Regions from separate parts of the Mesorhizobium sp. C268A genome, predicted to be linked through region 3. Evidence: riboswitches for the same ligand, from Rfam matches in the RefSeq annotation. Region 3 holds a riboswitch; each other region holds the start of a gene.
What was found. Region 3 has a riboswitch for cobalamin ahead of NKL06_RS29680 (CbtB domain-containing protein). Riboswitches for the same ligand answer to the same signal wherever they lie in the genome.
Positions count from the first base shown of each region.

Region 1: linked by a shared signal. The riboswitch ahead of NKL06_RS14360 (aromatic ring-hydroxylating oxygenase subunit alpha) and the one ahead of NKL06_RS29680 (CbtB domain-containing protein) in region 3 are both predicted to bind cobalamin.
Region 2: linked by a shared signal. The riboswitch ahead of metE (5-methyltetrahydropteroyltriglutamate--homocysteine S-methyltransferase) and the one ahead of NKL06_RS29680 (CbtB domain-containing protein) in region 3 are both predicted to bind cobalamin.

Region 1 is NZ_JAMYVX010000001.1:2,985,785-2,991,420, reverse strand. It holds gene bglA (beta-galactosidase BglA) at 1-1,627, shown strand, start outside; gene NKL06_RS14380 (ABC transporter ATP-binding protein) at 1,694-2,806, shown strand; gene NKL06_RS14375 (DUF680 domain-containing protein) at 2,879-3,112, opposite strand; gene NKL06_RS14370 (DUF680 domain-containing protein) at 3,184-3,387, opposite strand; gene NKL06_RS14365 (DUF680 domain-containing protein) at 3,454-3,660, opposite strand; cobalamin riboswitch at 4,160-4,361, shown strand; gene NKL06_RS14360 (aromatic ring-hydroxylating oxygenase subunit alpha) at 4,479-5,636, shown strand, end outside.
Region 2 is NZ_JAMYVX010000001.1:2,260,013-2,265,648, forward strand. It holds cobalamin riboswitch at 529-730, shown strand; gene metE (5-methyltetrahydropteroyltriglutamate--homocysteine S-methyltransferase) at 825-3,173, shown strand; gene NKL06_RS10910 (cytochrome-c peroxidase) at 3,518-4,573, opposite strand; gene NKL06_RS10915 (hypothetical protein) at 5,531-5,636, shown strand, end outside.
Region 3 is NZ_JAMYVX010000003.1:579,478-585,113, reverse strand. It holds gene NKL06_RS29695 (MFS transporter) at 1-148, shown strand, start outside; gene NKL06_RS29690 (aromatic ring-hydroxylating oxygenase subunit alpha) at 156-1,331, opposite strand; gene NKL06_RS29685 (gamma-glutamylcyclotransferase) at 1,468-2,160, shown strand; cobalamin riboswitch at 2,228-2,423, shown strand; gene NKL06_RS29680 (CbtB domain-containing protein) at 2,460-2,639, shown strand; gene NKL06_RS29675 (CbtA family protein) at 2,655-3,458, shown strand; gene cobU (bifunctional adenosylcobinamide kinase/adenosylcobinamide-phosphate guanylyltransferase) at 3,451-3,963, shown strand; gene cobO (cob(I)yrinic acid a,c-diamide adenosyltransferase) at 3,963-4,577, shown strand; gene cbiB (adenosylcobinamide-phosphate synthase CbiB) at 4,735-5,636, opposite strand, start outside.

The DNA.
Region 1 (5,636 bases), on a different contig from region 3:
CGCCGTCGATCGCGACTGGTGGCGGGGCGCGGTGATCTACCAGATCTATCCGCGCTCCTATCAGGACTCCAATGGCGACGGCATCGGCGACCTCAAGGGCATCATCCGCAGGCTGCCCTACATCGCCTCGCTCGGCGTCGACGCCATCTGGATTTCGCCCTTCTTCAAGTCGCCGATGAAGGATTTCGGCTACGACGTCTCGGACTATTGCGACGTCGACCCGATGTTCGGGACGCTCGCCGATTTCGACGCGCTGGTTGCGGAAGCCCATCACCTCGGCCTCAAGGTGATGATCGACGAGGTGCTGTCGCACACCGCCGACAACCATCCATGGTTCAAGGAGAGCCGCGCCAGCCGTAGCAATCCCAAGGCCGACTGGTATGTCTGGGCCGACGCCAGGCCGGACGGCACGCCGCCCAACAACTGGCTGTCGATCTTCGGCGGCTCGGCCTGGCAGTGGGACACCAGCCGCCAGCAATATTATCTGCATAATTTCCTGTCCGAGCAGCCGGACCTCAACTTCCACAATCTGGAAGTCCAGGACGCGCTGCTCGACGTCACCCGCTTCTGGCTGGAGCGCGGCGTCGACGGCTTCCGCCTCGACACCATCAATTTCTACTTCCACAGCCAGGGGCTGGAGAACAATCCGCCGCTGCCGCCCGAAGAGCGCAACGACCAGACAGCACCTGCGGTCAATCCCTACAACTACCAGGACCATATCTACGACAAGAGCCGGCCGGAAAACCTTGCCTTCCTCGAACGGTTCCGGGCGCTGCTCGACGAATATCCGGCGGCCGCCGCGGTCGGCGAAGTCGGCGATTCGCAGCGTGGGCTGGAAGTGGTCGCCGCCTACACCGCCGGCGGCAAACGCGTCCACATGTGCTATTCCTTCGATTTCCTGGCGCCGGAAAAGATCAGCGCCGCCAAGGTGCGCCAGGTGCTGGAAGCCTTCGGCAAGGTCGCCAGCGACGGCTGGTCGTGCTGGGCCTTTTCCAACCACGACGTGATGCGTCCGGCCTCGCGCTGGGCCGCCGACGAGGCCGACCCGGCCGCCTATCTGAAGGTTATCTCGGCGCTGCTGATGTCGCTGCGCGGTTCGGTCTGCCTCTATCAGGGAGAGGAGCTTGGGCTGGGCGAAGCCGAGTTGCAGTTCGAGGATCTGCAGGACCCCTACGGCATTCGCTTCTGGCCCGAATTCAAGGGCCGCGACGGCTGCCGCACGCCGATGGTGTGGGATGCAACCGCCAGCAATGCCGGCTTTTCGACGGCCAAGCCCTGGCTGCCGGTGCCGGGCAAGCACTTGTCGCAAGCGGTCAATGTTCAGCAGGGCGACGCGGCCTCGCTGCTCGAGCACTACCGGCGCTTTCTCGGTTTCCGCCGCCAGCATCCGGCCTTGGCCAAAGGCGACATCGAGTTCATCGAAAGCGAGGGCGACACCGTCGCCTTCACCCGCCGTGAGGGCAATGAGCAGATCGTCTGCGTCTTCAATCTGGCCAGCAAGCCGGCCGAGGTCGATCTCGGTGGTCAGGCGCTGCTGCCATTGGCCGGGCACGGTTTTTCGGGACAATCCGGCACAGGTTCCATCCGCCTCGGCGGCTACGGCGCCTGGTTCGGGCGCATCGACTGAGTTTTTGACGAAGCTGGATTTTTTGAGGAAATCCAGGTTCTCTAGGGAAATCACTGGGAGGAAATTATGGCCGATGTCACGCTGAGACAGGTGAAGAAATCATACGGCAATCTGCACATTCTCCACGGCATCGACCTCGACATAAAGTCGGGCGAGTTCATCGTCTTCGTCGGCCCGTCGGGTTGCGGCAAGTCGACCTTGCTGCGGTCCATCGCCGGGCTTGAGGAGATCACCTCCGGCGAGCTGAAGATCGCCGGCGAGGTGGTGAACGACGTGCCGCCTTCCAAGCGCGGCATTGCCATGGTGTTCCAGTCCTATGCGCTCTATCCGCACATGACCGTCTACGACAACATGGCCTTCTCGATGAAGATCGGCAAGGAAAGCAAGGCCGAGATCGACAAGCGGGTGCGGCAGGCCGCCGAAATCCTGCAGCTGACCAAATATCTCGACCGCCTGCCCAAGGCGATGTCGGGCGGCCAGCGCCAGCGTGTCGCCATCGGTCGCGCCATCGTGCGCAATCCGAAAGTGTTCCTGTTCGACGAGCCGCTGTCGAATCTCGACGCGGCGCTGCGCGTCGCGACCCGCATCGAGATCGCCAAGCTCAAGGAATCGATGCCTGCCACGACCATGATCTACGTCACCCACGATCAGGTCGAAGCGATGACGCTCGCCGACCGCATCGTCGTGCTGAAGGACGGCCATATCGAGCAGGTCGGCACGCCGATGGACCTCTACAAGAAGCCCGGCAATCTGTTCGTTGCCCAGTTCATCGGCTCGCCGGCCATGAACATCCTGCCGGCGACAATCGACAGGACGGGCAACCCGACAATCGTCAGCCATGTCGGCGGCCGCAAGGCAACGGTGCCGATCGCAACGCCGGCGTCAGCAAAGGGTGCGGCAGTCAGCTTCGGCGTGCGGCCGGAGGATCTGTCGGCCGCCACCGGCGCGGAATATCTTTTCGAGGGCGTGGTGGACTATGTCGAGCAACTCGGCGAGGTGCAGCTTGTCTATGTCGATATCGGCCGCGCCGACCTGCCGTTGGTGACCAAGCTGCCCGGCAATGTCGAGGTCAAGCGCGGGGCAAAGCTGCGACTGACCGCGGATGCCGGGGACCTGCACATCTTCGACGCCGATGGGCACTCCTTCTCGCTCAAGCCGGTGGAAGTGAAGGCGGCTTGAGATAGCTGCGTCGTACAGGCATGAAAAAAGAGCGGCGGGCCAGGCCCGCCACTCTTTTTTAAGCTTCGGCTGTTAGTTGTTGCCGAACCGATCCCTGTCGCTGCTCTGAGGAACGAACTTCTGTTGGTCGTCCGACGAGTTCAGCAGCTTGTAGACCGCCGAGTTGGTGCCGGTCGACGAAGTGCGGGTGGTGTCGACGGCAGCGGCCGGCTGGTTGGCGCCATTGGAGCCATAATTGTCGCTGCCGGCAAAGGCAGCGCTCGAAACAGCCAGAACGGCTGCGGTGGCGAGAACGATCTTCTTCATTTTAGTCTCCTGAATTTTTCTGATGCTGCCAGCTGCAGCGGATAAGCCCGCCACGTGCTGGAAACCGGCTTTTAGCGGCCGAAAAGGTTACGGTCGGCACCGTGGGCAGGCGCCTGCTCGGCTGGAGCCGACTTCTCAACCGAAGCCGTATGGCCACTATCGGTCGACGTAATCGCAGGCTGGTTGGCGCCGTTCGAACCGTAGTTGTCGCTGCCGGCGAAAGCGCTGCCGGAGATGGCCAAAACGGCGGCGGCAGCAAGGATGATCTTTTTCATTTCAAATACTCCTGAATTTTTTGGGATCCCGAGAGCGACGGGTTAGCCGCCCTTCTTTGGTCGGGATCAGCGATTGCCGTAGAGGTCGCGGTCGGCGCCCTGAACGACAGGCTGCTTGTCAGCGTGCGCCGGCTTCTGAATGGAAGCCGTATACGAGCTGTCGACCGAGACGGCTGGCTGGTTCGCACCATTGGAACCGTAATTGTCGCTACCGGCGAAGGCGCTGCCGGTGATCGCCAAAACGGCTGCGGCAGTGAGGATGATCTTTTTCATTTTTAGGACTCCAGTTTGTCTGTCCGTCTAGCGGCGTGTCTTGGGAGGAATTCGCGTCGTTCGGACAGCCCCGATGTGGGAAAGCCATAGGCTGGTTTCCAATCACGAAGTTGTTCCGTGTGGACCACGGTCCTGCACCTTGAAATTGTGCCAGGAAGTTCCTCTATGGTCATTTATCGCATTGTTTTCAGTTGCTTATGTCGAACCGAGTGGTTCGCTCCGGTGTCGGTTTCCGGGCCGTCGTTCACACCGTCCTGCACGCATTGTCAACAGAAACGAACCGTTCGGTTCGATTAGAGATTGCTAATAGTAACTTTTCGATACCGTTGAGCCCTTTTTGCCCCCGATCGGAACTGGATCCGCAGCGATTCGAAACGGCGATGATAGCGCCGCAAGACAGGATCTCAGCCCTTCGGTGGTCGGCGGGGCGTATGCCGCGCGTGTCGCGCCGCATGGATACGATGTCGCTTTCATGCCGACGTCGCGATCGCTGCCGTGATTAGATGATCGCATCTCAGGTGCCGCTTCGTGACGACGCAGCGGAGAATTGGGAAGCCGGTCAGAATCCGGCGCTGCCCCCGCAACGGTGGTGGAGTTGAAGTCGCAACGGGAGACCACTGGGCAAGAGCCTGGGAAGGTGTCGCGATGGTCCGCAAGGACAACTCCAGAGCCCGGAAACCAGCCCGAGATGCATAGACTCGACTGATCGCGGTGGGCGGTCAAGAGGTGGATAGTGCATGTCCGGCGCCGCGCCGGCCTGCGTCCGATCCTTCCTCCATCACCACCAAGTTCAGTCCTTAAACCACGAGGACAGAACTATGGATACGCGCAACGACATGCTGAGGCTCCTGAACGGCCGCAAGCAAGGCTTTTCGCTGGAACAGCCCTTCTACACCGACCCGGACTATTTCAAGCTCGACATGGAGCTTATCTGGTATCGCGACTGGCTGTTCATCGGCCATGATTGCGAACTGCCGAAGCCCGGCAGCTATATCACCGTGCAGATCGGCGATTATCCGGTGGTGCTGGTCCGCGACCAGAAGGGCAACATCAACGCCTTTCACAATTCCTGCCGCCATCGCGGCAGCCGTGTCTGCAACACTGAGAAGGGCATGGCGGCAAAGCTTGTCTGCCCCTATCACCAGTGGACCTACGAGCTTGACGGCCGGCTGCTGTTTGCCCGCCAGATGGCCGACGGTTTCGACAAGAGCCAGTTCGGCCTGAAGCCCGTCGCCTGCGAGAGCGTCGGCGGCTACATCTTCATCTGCCTGGCGAAAGAACCTGCCGACTTTGCGCCGATGCGCGCCATGATAGAGCCCTACCTCAAGCCGCACCGGCTGAATGAAGCCAAGGTCGCCTTCGAGAGCACCATCATCGAGAAGGGCAACTGGAAGCTGGTCTGGGAAAACAACCGCGAATGCTATCACTGCGCCGGCAATCATCCAGAGCTGTGCAAGACATTCCCCGAAGCGCCGACGGTGACCGGCGTGCAGGGCGCCGACAGCGATCCGGAGATGCTGGCGCACTGGGCGAAATGCGAGGCGGCGGGCCTGCCGAGCAAGTTCCGCATCGATCCGGCCGGGCAATACCGCGCCACCCGCGCGCCGCTGCTGCGCGATGCCGTCAGCTACACGATGTCGGGAAAGCGCGCGGTGACGAAGAACCTGTCCGACACTGTTGCCGCCGACCGCATCGGCACCTTGATGCACTACCACTATCCGACGACCTGGAACCACATACTGATCGACCATGCGGTCACCTTCCGGGTGCTGCCGATCAGCGCCACCGAAACCGCGGTGACGACCAAGTGGCTGGTGCACAAGGATGCGGTCGAGGGGGTCGACTACAACCTTGAGGAGCTCACCCATGTCTGGACCGAGACCAACGACCAGGACCGCCGCATCGTCGAGGAAAACGCCTTCGGCATCCTGTCTCCGGCCTATGAGCCCGGCCCCTATTCGGAGCTGCACGAGGGC
Region 2 (5,636 bases), on a different contig from region 3:
GTGCTGCGGATTCGCTTGCGGCGCAGAAAGCCTACGTTTCCCAGCTGAAACTTGGTGCAGCAAAGCTAGTTATCAGCGTCGATCGGCCGGCTACACCAAGGGCATCGACTCAGCGGACTTCGTTTAGACAACAGCCGGGTTATGGTGCCTGCGGATGACTTCCACTATCTCGGCTTGGGATGGATCAGCGAGGCCAGAATGCCTTCGTATCGGACTGTGTAGAATTGCACACCGCACTGGAGCGTGCACTGGATAAAACCGGGGTTCTGCCGACCGTATGATGCGAATATGAAGCACGCGAGCTTTGCCTGCAATTCCGCGTTCCTCAATGCGGAGCACCTGGCGACGAGATACTTAGTTTGCTGCCTGAATGAGGTCTAAAACGGCTTATCGGGACTAAGTAGCGCCGTGCAGCGCCGCCAATCGGCGGACGGAATATTTCACAATGCTAGACAAAGGCGTAAAAGTGCGATCACATAACGACATAAACATTTCGTTATGCGTCATTGACAAAAGAGCGAACTGCTGTGATTGTCTGCGTGTCGTGGTTCTCGCGTGCGGCGCTGCCGCAGCGGAGCTAAGAGGGAAGCCGGTGCGATGCCGGCGCTGCCCCCGCAACTGTTAGCGGCGAGCCAACCCCAATCACGTCACTGAGGCGAATACCCTCAGGAAGACGGGTAGAGGCTATGACCCCGCGAGCCAGGAGACCTGCCACGCGAATTACGTCCACGGGCGGGGTGTCTCGGTGGCCGCTGCAACCCGGCGTTGATGCCGGCCTGCTAGCGCCTTCCTTGTCACCGACGCCCCAATCATCGGGGTATGACATGACTGTCTCTCAGCAAATTCCTGTAGCAACGCTCGGCGTGCCGCGCTTCGGTCGTCGGCGAGAACTGAAATTCGCGCTTGAAAGCTACTGGTCCGGAACATCGTCCGCTGGCGACCTTCTCACGACGTCGAAGGCGCTCCGTGCCGCTAGCTGGGAAGAGCAGCGCGATCGCGGCGTGTCGAAAATCCCGTCGAACGACTTCTCGCTTTACGACCATGTGCTCGACACCGCAGCCATGGTCGGGGCCGTTCCATCCCGTTACGGCTGGAATAGCGGCGAGGTCCCACTTGACATCTACTTCGCAATGGCGCGCGGCAACCAGGGTCAGACGGAGGATTGTGGACACGCTGGTTACCAGGAGGAGGCTCATGGACCTGGTGTAACCGCGATGGAAATGACCAAGTGGTTTGACACCAACTACCACTACATTGTGCCGGAACTCGATGATGATCAGACGTTCGCCCTCTCGTCATCGAAGCCGGTCGATTACTTCCTCGAGGCTAAAGCTCTCGGCATTCACACACGCCCAGTCATCCTTGGACCCATCACCTTCCTCAAGCTGGCGAAATCGCCTGCCGAGGGGTTCGGTCCCATCGCGCTCCTACCGCGGCTGCTGCCGGTTTACGAGCAGCTTCTGGAGAGGCTGAAGCTGTCGGGAGCCGACTGGGTGCAGATCGATGAGCCAGCGCTTGTCCTCGATCTGAACCCGAACGAACGAGCTGCGTTCGAATTCGCCTATGGCCAGCTGTCGAAAGCCGCGCCCGAGCTGAAGATCATGCTGGCTACGTATTTCGGGTCGCTGGGAGACAATCTCGAAACCGCGATTTCTCTGCCCCTGGCCGGCCTGCATATTGATCTCGTGCGCGCTCCCGAGCAGCTGGAAACGGTGGCTCGGCTCGCTCCGAAGGATCTGGTGCTCTCGCTTGGCTTGATCGATGGCCGCAACGTCTGGCGTGCGAACCTGCCCGCCATTCTCGACCGCATCAAACCGATCGTCGCCGGCTGGCCCTTGGACCGCGTCGAGATCGCGCCTTCTTGCTCGATGCTGCATGTGCCGATTGATCTGCGCATGGAGACGGAACTCGACGCGGACATCAGGTCGTGGCTCGCCTTCGCGGCCCAGAAGACCGACGAGCTGGTCTTGCTAGCCGGGGCCCTGTCCCAAGGCAGGGATGCGGTGGCAGGCGCGTTGAAAGCGTCTGCCGAGGCTGCCGCCACGCGCGTGACATCCACGAGGATCCATGACCCGCTTGTTCAGGGGCGGATCGCTAGCATTGAGGACAGCGCGAAGCGACGAGAGAGCGCTTTTGGCGAGCGCTCCAGAGTCCAGGCCGGCTCACTCGGGCTGCCGCCGTTCCCGACGACGACCATCGGGTCCTTCCCGCAGACGCCGCAGGTACGCAAGGCGCGGGCCGCTCATGCGAAGGGCCAGCTGAGCTATGTCGACTATGAGACGTTCCTGAAGAAGGAGATCGAGGCTGCAATTCGCTGGCAGGAAGAGATCGGGCTGGACGTGCTGGTGCATGGTGAGTTCGAGCGAAACGACATGGTACAGCATTTCGGCGAGCAGTTGTCCGGCTTCGCGCTCACCCAGCATGCCTGGGTACAAAGCTATGGGTCGCGCTACGTGCGTCCCCCCATCATTTTCGGCGACGTATCGAGGCGCAATCCGATGACAGTGCGCTGGTGGCAATTCGCCCAGTCGCTTACGGAAAAGCCCGTGAAGGGAATGCTCACAGGCCCAGTCACCATTCTCAACTGGTCTTTTGTTCGCGACGACGTACCCCGCTCCGAAGCCTGCCGCCAGATCGCGCTCGCCATCCGCGACGAAGTGACGGATCTCGAAAGATCCGGCGCAAGGATGGTCCAGATCGATGAGGCCGCGTTTCGCGAAGGATTGCCACTGCGCCAATCTGACTGGAAAGTCTATCTCGACTGGGCTGTCGAATGTTTCCGGATCGCTTCAACGGGTGTAAAGGACGCGACTCAAATTCATACCCACATGTGCTATTCGGAGTTCAACGAGATCATTCACGCGATCGCTGGAATGGATGCGGATGTCATTTCGATTGAGACGTCGCGCTCGAAGATGGAACTGTTGGACGCCTTCACGAGCTCCAAATATCCGAACGAAATCGGTCCTGGCGTCTATGATATTCACTCACCACGCGTCCCGGAAGTCGGCGAGATTTCGGACCTAATCATGCTTGCCCGCGAGCGACTGTCCGACGGCCAACTGTGGGTAAACCCGGACTGTGGCCTCAAAACACGCAAATGGGAGGAGGTCCGCCCTGCCCTCATGAACATGGTCGCTGCAGCGCGCGCGCTCCGGGAGAAAGTGGCCTGAGGCTTCTCCTTCCTCACCGTGTGGTGAGCTACCGGCTGGCTCCTGTCGGCCGTGAACATGCCAAACCGGCACACTCTTGGAAATGAGCCACTCGGCGCAAATGTGCAATTTCCCTACGGCACGTGTCTTAATCCCGCAGAAATATAAATGTGGCACTACGCTATAATATTGGTTCCTTGGGGACATACAGGCCCCGCGCCTCGAACAAATCGGACACGCGTCGTTTCTCAAAGTAGACTGCTTGGCGCGTTCGCTCAGGCAGCGACAAGATGGACGTCGCAATTCGTGTCGCCAAGTAAAAATCGCCAATCATTTTCGATTGCGAGTCCGCAGCCGATTGGCCCTTATTTTCCTGAGATCTGCGTTACAGGCCGGGGCGTTGTCGCCGTTTCTGAGGGTAAGATGGGATAGGCGACGTCAGGTGCCTCTCCGGTCAGCGAGTTGAGGAAGGCAACAAGCAGGTCAACTTCTTCGTCCGCCAGTACTACGCCGAGCTGGGTGGTCCCCATAATGGCGACGGCCTGTTTCAGATCCCAAACCTTGCCCGAATGAAAGTATGGCGCGGTGAGTGCAACGTTGCGCAGCGGCGCCACGCGGAAGACATAGGAATCGTCGGCTGCATTGGTGACCTCAAATCGGCCCTTGTCTTTGTCCGGCAGGACTTCGGCGCTGGGCCGTTCCACGAGGCCGAATGGGTAATAGGCTTGCCCACCAACGTTGATGCCGGCATGGCAGGACGAGCAGCCTTTGTCCATGAAAAGCACCAGGCCCTGTTTCTGTTCGGAAGTCATGGCAACCTCATCACCATTCAGGAAGCTGTCGAACGGGGCAGGTGTGACCAGTGTCGCCTCGAAGGCTTCGATCGCCTTGGCGAAGTTGTCGAAGGTGACCCGATCGGCTTCAGCCGGAAAAGCTGCATCGAACCACTCGACATATTGCGGCATGGACTTGAGAGTGGCGATGAGTTGGCCCGGTGTATTGGCCATTTCGATCCCGGCTTGGACCGGTCCCTTCGCCTGAGCCTTCAGGTCTTCGGCACGACCATCCCAGAACTGGGCGATGTTGAAGACAGCGTTCAGTACAGTCGGCGCGTTGCGCTGTCCCTTCTGCCAACCATGGCCAATCGAGGTTTCGTGATTGTCGTCGCCGCCGGTGGCCAGGTTGTGGCATGAATTGCACGACAAGACGCCTGACGCCGAGACGCGTGGATCGAAGAACAGTGCCTTGCCGAGAGCGATCTTTTCCGGGGTGATCGGGTTGTTGGCGACTGTCGGCGTGGTGGATGGCAAAGCCGTGAAGGTGGCCAATGCCGTATCTCTGAGGTCGGTGGGGATCGAATCCGCAGCAAAGGCGGTGGGTGCCAGCAAGGTCACAGCCATCGTACTGAATAGGATTTTCATAATTGGTCTTCCTGCGTCGTCCACGCAGCCATTATGCGATCTGCGGCTCATGAACGCCCTGAGCTAGATCAGCTTGAGGGAGAGGACGGGGTCTCACACCTGTTTTCGCAGCTGAGCTGGGACCTCTTGGAAGTGATCGCTCTTCTCGATTGGACTTCAGGGAGGAGGAGTATCCCTGGTTGGCAACCGGTTTTATGCATCAAAGCACGCCCTGAGGGCGGCTTCGTAGATTCGGTCACTGCGATCTTCCAGCCAAGGTTGAGAAAGTCGACAGCATCCGCAAGACTGGCAATCTCTTGCACGATGTGCGCTGCACGCCTTGCGAAAAGTGAGCTTCTGAACCGTCAGGGTTCATTCGTTCCTCCTGACCTGCTGATTGCGTGAATCGACCTTATCGACACCCGCCGACTGCACATTGTGATGTCACCAGCGATGGCGGTTTCAATACCTAAGCAGCGACGGTCTATGTGACAGTATGGATGTGGTATCGGAATAGGCGTTCCGCCTTTGTGGACCGTCACACCGGCATATAGCTCCGCTTCTACGAACATCCCATCACGCGAGGAAAGACATGGCCAACACGCGCAGTATCGCCAATCTAGCCCTTTGTGTCGACGGCGCCGCGCTTGAGCAGGTCCACCCGCTGTAACTGCCTCACCTTGATCCACAGATCCTGGGCGCTGACCACGTTGTCGTCATCATTTGACGGGCGGGGGGCATTGGCCCATAAGCGAGCCAACGCAAACTGTGCGGTTGCCAATGCGTAATGAAGTGAATTGGAATGATCTTCGGTTTGCGAAACACGCACGTCCGACGCAGCTTGCGTTGACACAGGCGGTTTTAGGCGCAATAGCACCTCCGCTGGCCTATTTTGTGGAGTTCAATTGTGGTTCGGCCAAAGGCGCGGGGCGCCGGACCGGCCCCTTGTAAACGTAATCAAAGAGAGAGAGACCCTGCATGGAAGAAATCTTACCGCGCATCGCCACTGGTGCCGGCATCGGCCCGGCTGTCGCAGAGAAGGCCGTTGGGTTAATGCTGGGTTTCCTGCGGAGCCACGCGGCCG
Region 3 (5,636 bases):
CTATCTCGACTTTTCCGAGCTGACGCCGCCGCTTGTCTATTCGGTGGTGCTGGCGTTTTTCGGCCTCGGCTCGGTGTTCGTGACGCTGGGCATTCTGGCCGCTGTTTGCGGCTTTATCACCTGGCGCTACCTGCCGAAGTCGCTTTAGTCGCCGATCAGGCGGTTGCCTCAAGCGCTGCATGCCGCTCGCGCACCCAGTTGTGGAAGCGGTGCAGATCGTACTCCTCCGGCATCAGCACGCCGGCCGCGTGACGCATGGAGCGCAGGCCTTTCTGGTTGATCTCGCAGATCGCGGCATCCTCCTCCAGCACCTGGGTGCCGAAGGCGACGACATTGTCGATGTCCGTCTCAGCCAGCGCCTCGGGCGCGAACAGCCATTCGGCGGTGAGTTCGGTCTGTTCGGGACCGAGCGGCATCAGTCGCACCGTCCTGACGTAATCGACATGGCCGACGATGAACATCGACGGCAGGCTGGTGGCATAGGTCTGTCCGGCCGCACGCTCGGCTGGCGTCAGGCCCGGGAAGACCGGGCCATGGGCATGTCCGTCGCGCGACCAGGTCTCGGCGCCGGCGCGCAGGCCACCCGAAAACTCCGGCGCGTCATTGTCGGCATGGCGGACCCAGTCGGGGTCGTCGTGCCGGCTCATCAGGCCGCGGCCGTATATCGGCACCAGCCGAGACAGGTCCTTGTGGACGCCCGGGCAATGCAGGCACTCGTTGAAGTTCTCCCAGAAGATCTTCCAGTTGCAGTTCATCACCTTGCGCAGGACATGGCCTGATACCAGCGTTTCCAGCGGCCAGTTGGCGAGGTCGCCGGATGCGGGATCGAAGGAGGTCCCGGCGGAGCCGGCCGCAGCCTGCTGAAGGTTCACAAAGACAAAACCGCGCCACACCGACAGCGCCACCCGGTAGAGCGGATGATCGGCCTTGTCGAAACCATCTGGCAGCGATTTCGAGGGAACGCGCACGAGATCGCCGCGCAGCGAGTAGGACCAGGCGTGGTAGGGGCAAGTGATGAGCCGCGCTTTCAGCCGGCCCTCGCTTTCCTGGCAAAGCTGCGAGCCGCGATGCCGGCAGGTGTTGTGGAAGGCGCGCAACTCGCCGGTGTCGTCGCGCAGCACGACGATTTCCTGCGTGCCGACGCGGAATGTCCTGAACGCCAGCGGCTGGGCGAGGTCGGCCTCGCGGCAGACGAGCAGCCAGCTTTTGTGCCAGATGGCGTCGAGATCGCGCTGGTAAGCCTCGCTATCCCAATAGGCCAACGACGGTAGCATCGGTTCGGCCCGGCTCAGGCCGTTATAGGGGTCGCGCTCGCTCGGGCTGGGATGCATGGCTGGCTTCCTATGAAGCGTCAGCCGACACCCCGGCAAATCGTTTGTCAATCAGAGTGCCGCATTGCCGGTTGCAGGCGCGGCGCATAATCATGTCGTAGACACGGGACATTCGGAAATTGGGGGGATTCGGAAAGTGGCCGCACGACAGATGTCGCTTACGCCGGAGCTGGTCGCGCGCTGCTGGCGCGAGATCAGGGACCCCGGGCCGGATCCGGACGCGATGCATCTCGATGAAGCCGACTATGACGCGCTGCTGGATGAATTGCAGGTCGAACTCCGGGATAGCGAACCGCTATGGCTGTTCGGCTATGGATCGCTGATCTGGAAACCGGAAATAGATTATGTCGAGGACCGCGTTGCCTTGGCGCGCGGCTGGCATCGGTCCTTTTGCATGAACATGACGCGCTGGCGCGGCACCAAGGACAGCCCCGGCCTGATGATGGCGCTGGACCGTGGCGGACAATGCAAGGGCGTCGCCTTTCGGCTGACCGACAATAACCGGCGCGAGCAGTTGGGCCGGCTTTTCCGGCGCGAAGTCACGCTGAAGCCGACAAGCTACCGGCCGCGCATGCTCAAGCTTGCAAGCGAGGCCGGACCGCTCAGGGCATTGGCCTTCGTCATCAACCGCAACGGCCTGACCTATTCAGGACCGCTCGACGAGGGCAAGGTCGTCGAAAGGCTGGCAACGTCCTGCGGGCACTGGGGGTCGGGCGCCGACTATCTCTACAACACGGTGAAAAACCTTGAAGAGCGCGGCATTCACGATCGCCATCTGTGGCGGCTGCAGCGGCTGGTTGCCGAGCGGATCACCGCGTTGAACCCGTAACGCCGCATGGCGCATTCGCGCTGTTGGCCGGCGGAATTTGGTTTGCCGGATGCGGCCGTTTCAGCCTATAGTCATGCATGTCGTCGGTTCCGTTAGGGACCAAGAGGGAATGCGGTGAGGGCTGACTTGTTGCCCAATGCCGTGGCTGCCCCCGCAACTGTGTGCGGTAGTCCTCTCCAAGCCACTGGGGATTTTTTCTTCGGGAAGGTGGGGAAGGGCGCTGATCCGCGAGCCAGGAGACCTGCCGGCGACAGGGAACTGACTTCGATGCCCTCGGGTGGAGGGCGAAAGGACAAGATATGAATACCGCTTCCGTCTCCCTCGGCGCTTCCGTCTCCTCGCAGTCGCGCTTCATGCAGCTCGTGCTTAGCGCGTTTCTGGGCATTTTCGTCGTCGGCGTTGTCGGTTTCTCGCACATCGATGCGGTCCACAATGCGGCGCACGACTATCGCCATTCGATGGCGTTTCCCTGCCACTGACCAGGATCTGACATCATGAACCTGTTTCGCAACGTCGTGTTCATCGCGGCGATCGCAGGGCTCGTGGCCGGCGTCGCTCTCGCCTGCATGCAGGCCTACGCCACCGTGCCGCTGATCCTCAAGGCGGAGGTCTACGAAAAGGCTGGTGGCGGCCATGAGCATGAGCATGCCGCGGCGCCCGCCGCCAACGCTGCGGACACCAATGCCATGAGCACCGCCGCGCCGGCGGAAAATGCCGTGAGCAGCGCAGCCCCGGCTGGAGCAGCCGCGCCGGCGGAGGACGAAGGCTGGGCGCCGGCCGACGGCTTCGAGCGCTTCGCCTTCAGTGTCGTCGCCAACATTGTCACCGGCATCGGCTTCGCGCTGGTCCTGGTGGCGGTTTCCGAGTTCGCCGGCGGCATCGGCAGCTGGCGCCAGGGCGTGTTCTGGGGTCTGGCCGGCTTTGCCGTGTTCACGCTGGCGCCGGGACTCGGCCTGCCGCCGGAACTGCCGGCAATGCCGGCGGCCGATCTCATGCAGCGCCAGATCTGGTGGTGGGCAACGGTGATGACAACGGCGATCGGTCTTGCCCTTATCACCTTCCGCACGTCGGCGCCCCTGACCGTGCTCGCCGTCGTCCTGATCGTCGCCCCGCATATTGTCGGCGCGCCGCAGCCTGACAGTTTCGTAACGCCGATCCCGGAGAGCCTGCATCATCAGTTCGTGGTGGCGGTGACGCTGACCAATCTGGTGTTCTGGGTGGTGCTCGGCGCAGTTGTCGGCATAGTGCGCACGCGCTTCACCGGCACCGCGACCAGCCTGCGCGACAGCTTTGCCTGATCGCAGTTTGACCTTCATCATCGGCGGTGCGCGCTCCGGCAAGAGCGCGCATGCCGAAACTTTGGCGACGGCGTTGCCGCCGCCATGGGCCTATATCGCCACCGCCGAAGCCTATGACGATGAGATGCGCGAGCGCATCGCGCTGCATCGCTCGCGGCGCGGCGAAGGCTGGGCGACCATCGACGCGCCGCTCGATCTTGTCGGAGCGCTCGAAGCCTTGCCCGACAACCAGCCGGTGCTCGTCGATTGCCTGACGCTGTGGCTGACCAATCATATGCTTTCCGACCATGATCTCGAGGCGGAATGCCGGCGGCTAGCCGACATGCTGTCGCGGCCGCGCGGGCCCTGGCTCGTCGTCTCGAACGAAGTCGGGCAAGGCATCGTGCCCGACAATGCGCTCGCACGCCGGTTTCGTGATGCCGCCGGCCGTCTCAACCAGCAGGTCGCGGCGGTTGCCGATACGGTGCTACTGATGGTGGCGGGGCTGCCGCTCAAGGTGAAATGATGACCGATATCGACGCAAAAGACGAAGAACGCCACCGCGCCAAGATGGCCAAACGCAAGGCGGTGCAGGACGCCGAGGTCGCGGAAAAGACGGTCGAGAAGGGGCTGCTGATCGTCAACACCGGACCCGGCAAGGGCAAGACCACGGCCGCCTTCGGGCTGGCGCTGCGCATGCTCGGCTATGGCAAGCGCGTCGGCGTCGTCCAGTTCATCAAGGGCAAATGGCACACCGGCGAAAAGGACGCCTTCGCGGCGTTTGGCGGCCGCGTCGTCTGGCACACGATGGGCGAGGGTTTCACTTGGGAGACGCAGGATCTGAAGCGCGACATTGCGGCGGCCGAAGCCGCCTGGGCCAAGGCGCTGGAGCTGATCGCCGATCCCTCGATCAGCCTCGTCGTGCTGGACGAACTGAACATCGCGCTACGCTACGACTATCTCGATCTCGACCGAGTGGTGGCGGCGCTGAAAGCGCGGCGCGAAGGTCTGCATGTCGTCGTCACCGGCCGCAACGCCAAGCCGGCGCTGGTCGAGGCGGCGGATCTGGTGACGGAGATGGGCGTGACCAAGCATCATTTTTCGGCCGGCGTGAAGGCACAGCAGGGGATTGAGTTCTGAGGGGCTATCCTCACCTTTTACCCTCCCCCTTGTGGGGAGGGTCGATCCGCGAAGCGGAGCGGGGTGGGGGTCCTCGTAGGGCGCAGTCCCCCGCCCCGGCGCTTCGCGCCGACCCTCCCCACAAGGGGGAGGGTAAAGGAAGGGCGACGGTAAGCTCTCAGGACGTTACCGCGATAAGCACCGCCGACAGCAACCCGAACAGCCCAATCAGCAGATAGTCGGCGACCTGATAAAGTTTCAGCGCCCGCCTGATGTCCAGACTTTCCGCCTCGCGGCGGCCGCCTTCGCCCATGAAGGCATCGTTGACGACAACGCCGCCATAGCTGCGCGGGCCGGCGAGCGCCAGGCCGAGTGCGCCGGCCATTGCTGCTTCCGGCCAACCGGCATTGGGTGAGCGGTGCTTTTTGGCGTCGCGCCGCACTGCTTGCCAGGCGTTGCGGGGATCGGCGCCGTCAACGAGAAAGGCGGCGGCAACGATCAGCAACGCGGTCAGCCGGGACGCCGGCAGGTTGATCCAGTCGTCGAAGAGTGCCGCCGCGCCGCCGAAGGCCTCGTGGTGCGGGGTGCGGTGGCCGATCATCGAATCGGCGGTGTTGGCGGCCTTGTAGGCGACGCCGCCGGCCAGACCGCAGACACCTGTCCAGAAGGCGGGCGCAACGATGCCGTCGGAGAAATTCTCGGCCAGGCTTTCGATGGCGGCGCGGCTGACGCCGGCATGGTCGAGCTTCTCTGGATCGCGGCCGACGATGCGCGCAACCGCAATGCGGCCGAGCGCCAGCCCGCCGGTATCCAGCGAATCGGCCACCGCCTCGACATGTTCGGTAAGGCTCTTTTGCGACAGCAGCGACGAGGCCAGGATTGCCGTGATGATCATGCCGGCAGGAAAGAGCTGCCAGAGCAGGATTTGCACGATGAAGGCGATTGCCGCCGGCACCAGCACGATCACCAGCAGCGCCTGCACGCCGCGGCGGCGACGCAGCGCGTCGGAATCAGTGTCGCGGTTGAGCCTGAGGTCGAGAAAGGCTATCAGCCTGCCGAACCAGGTGACGGGATGGCCAA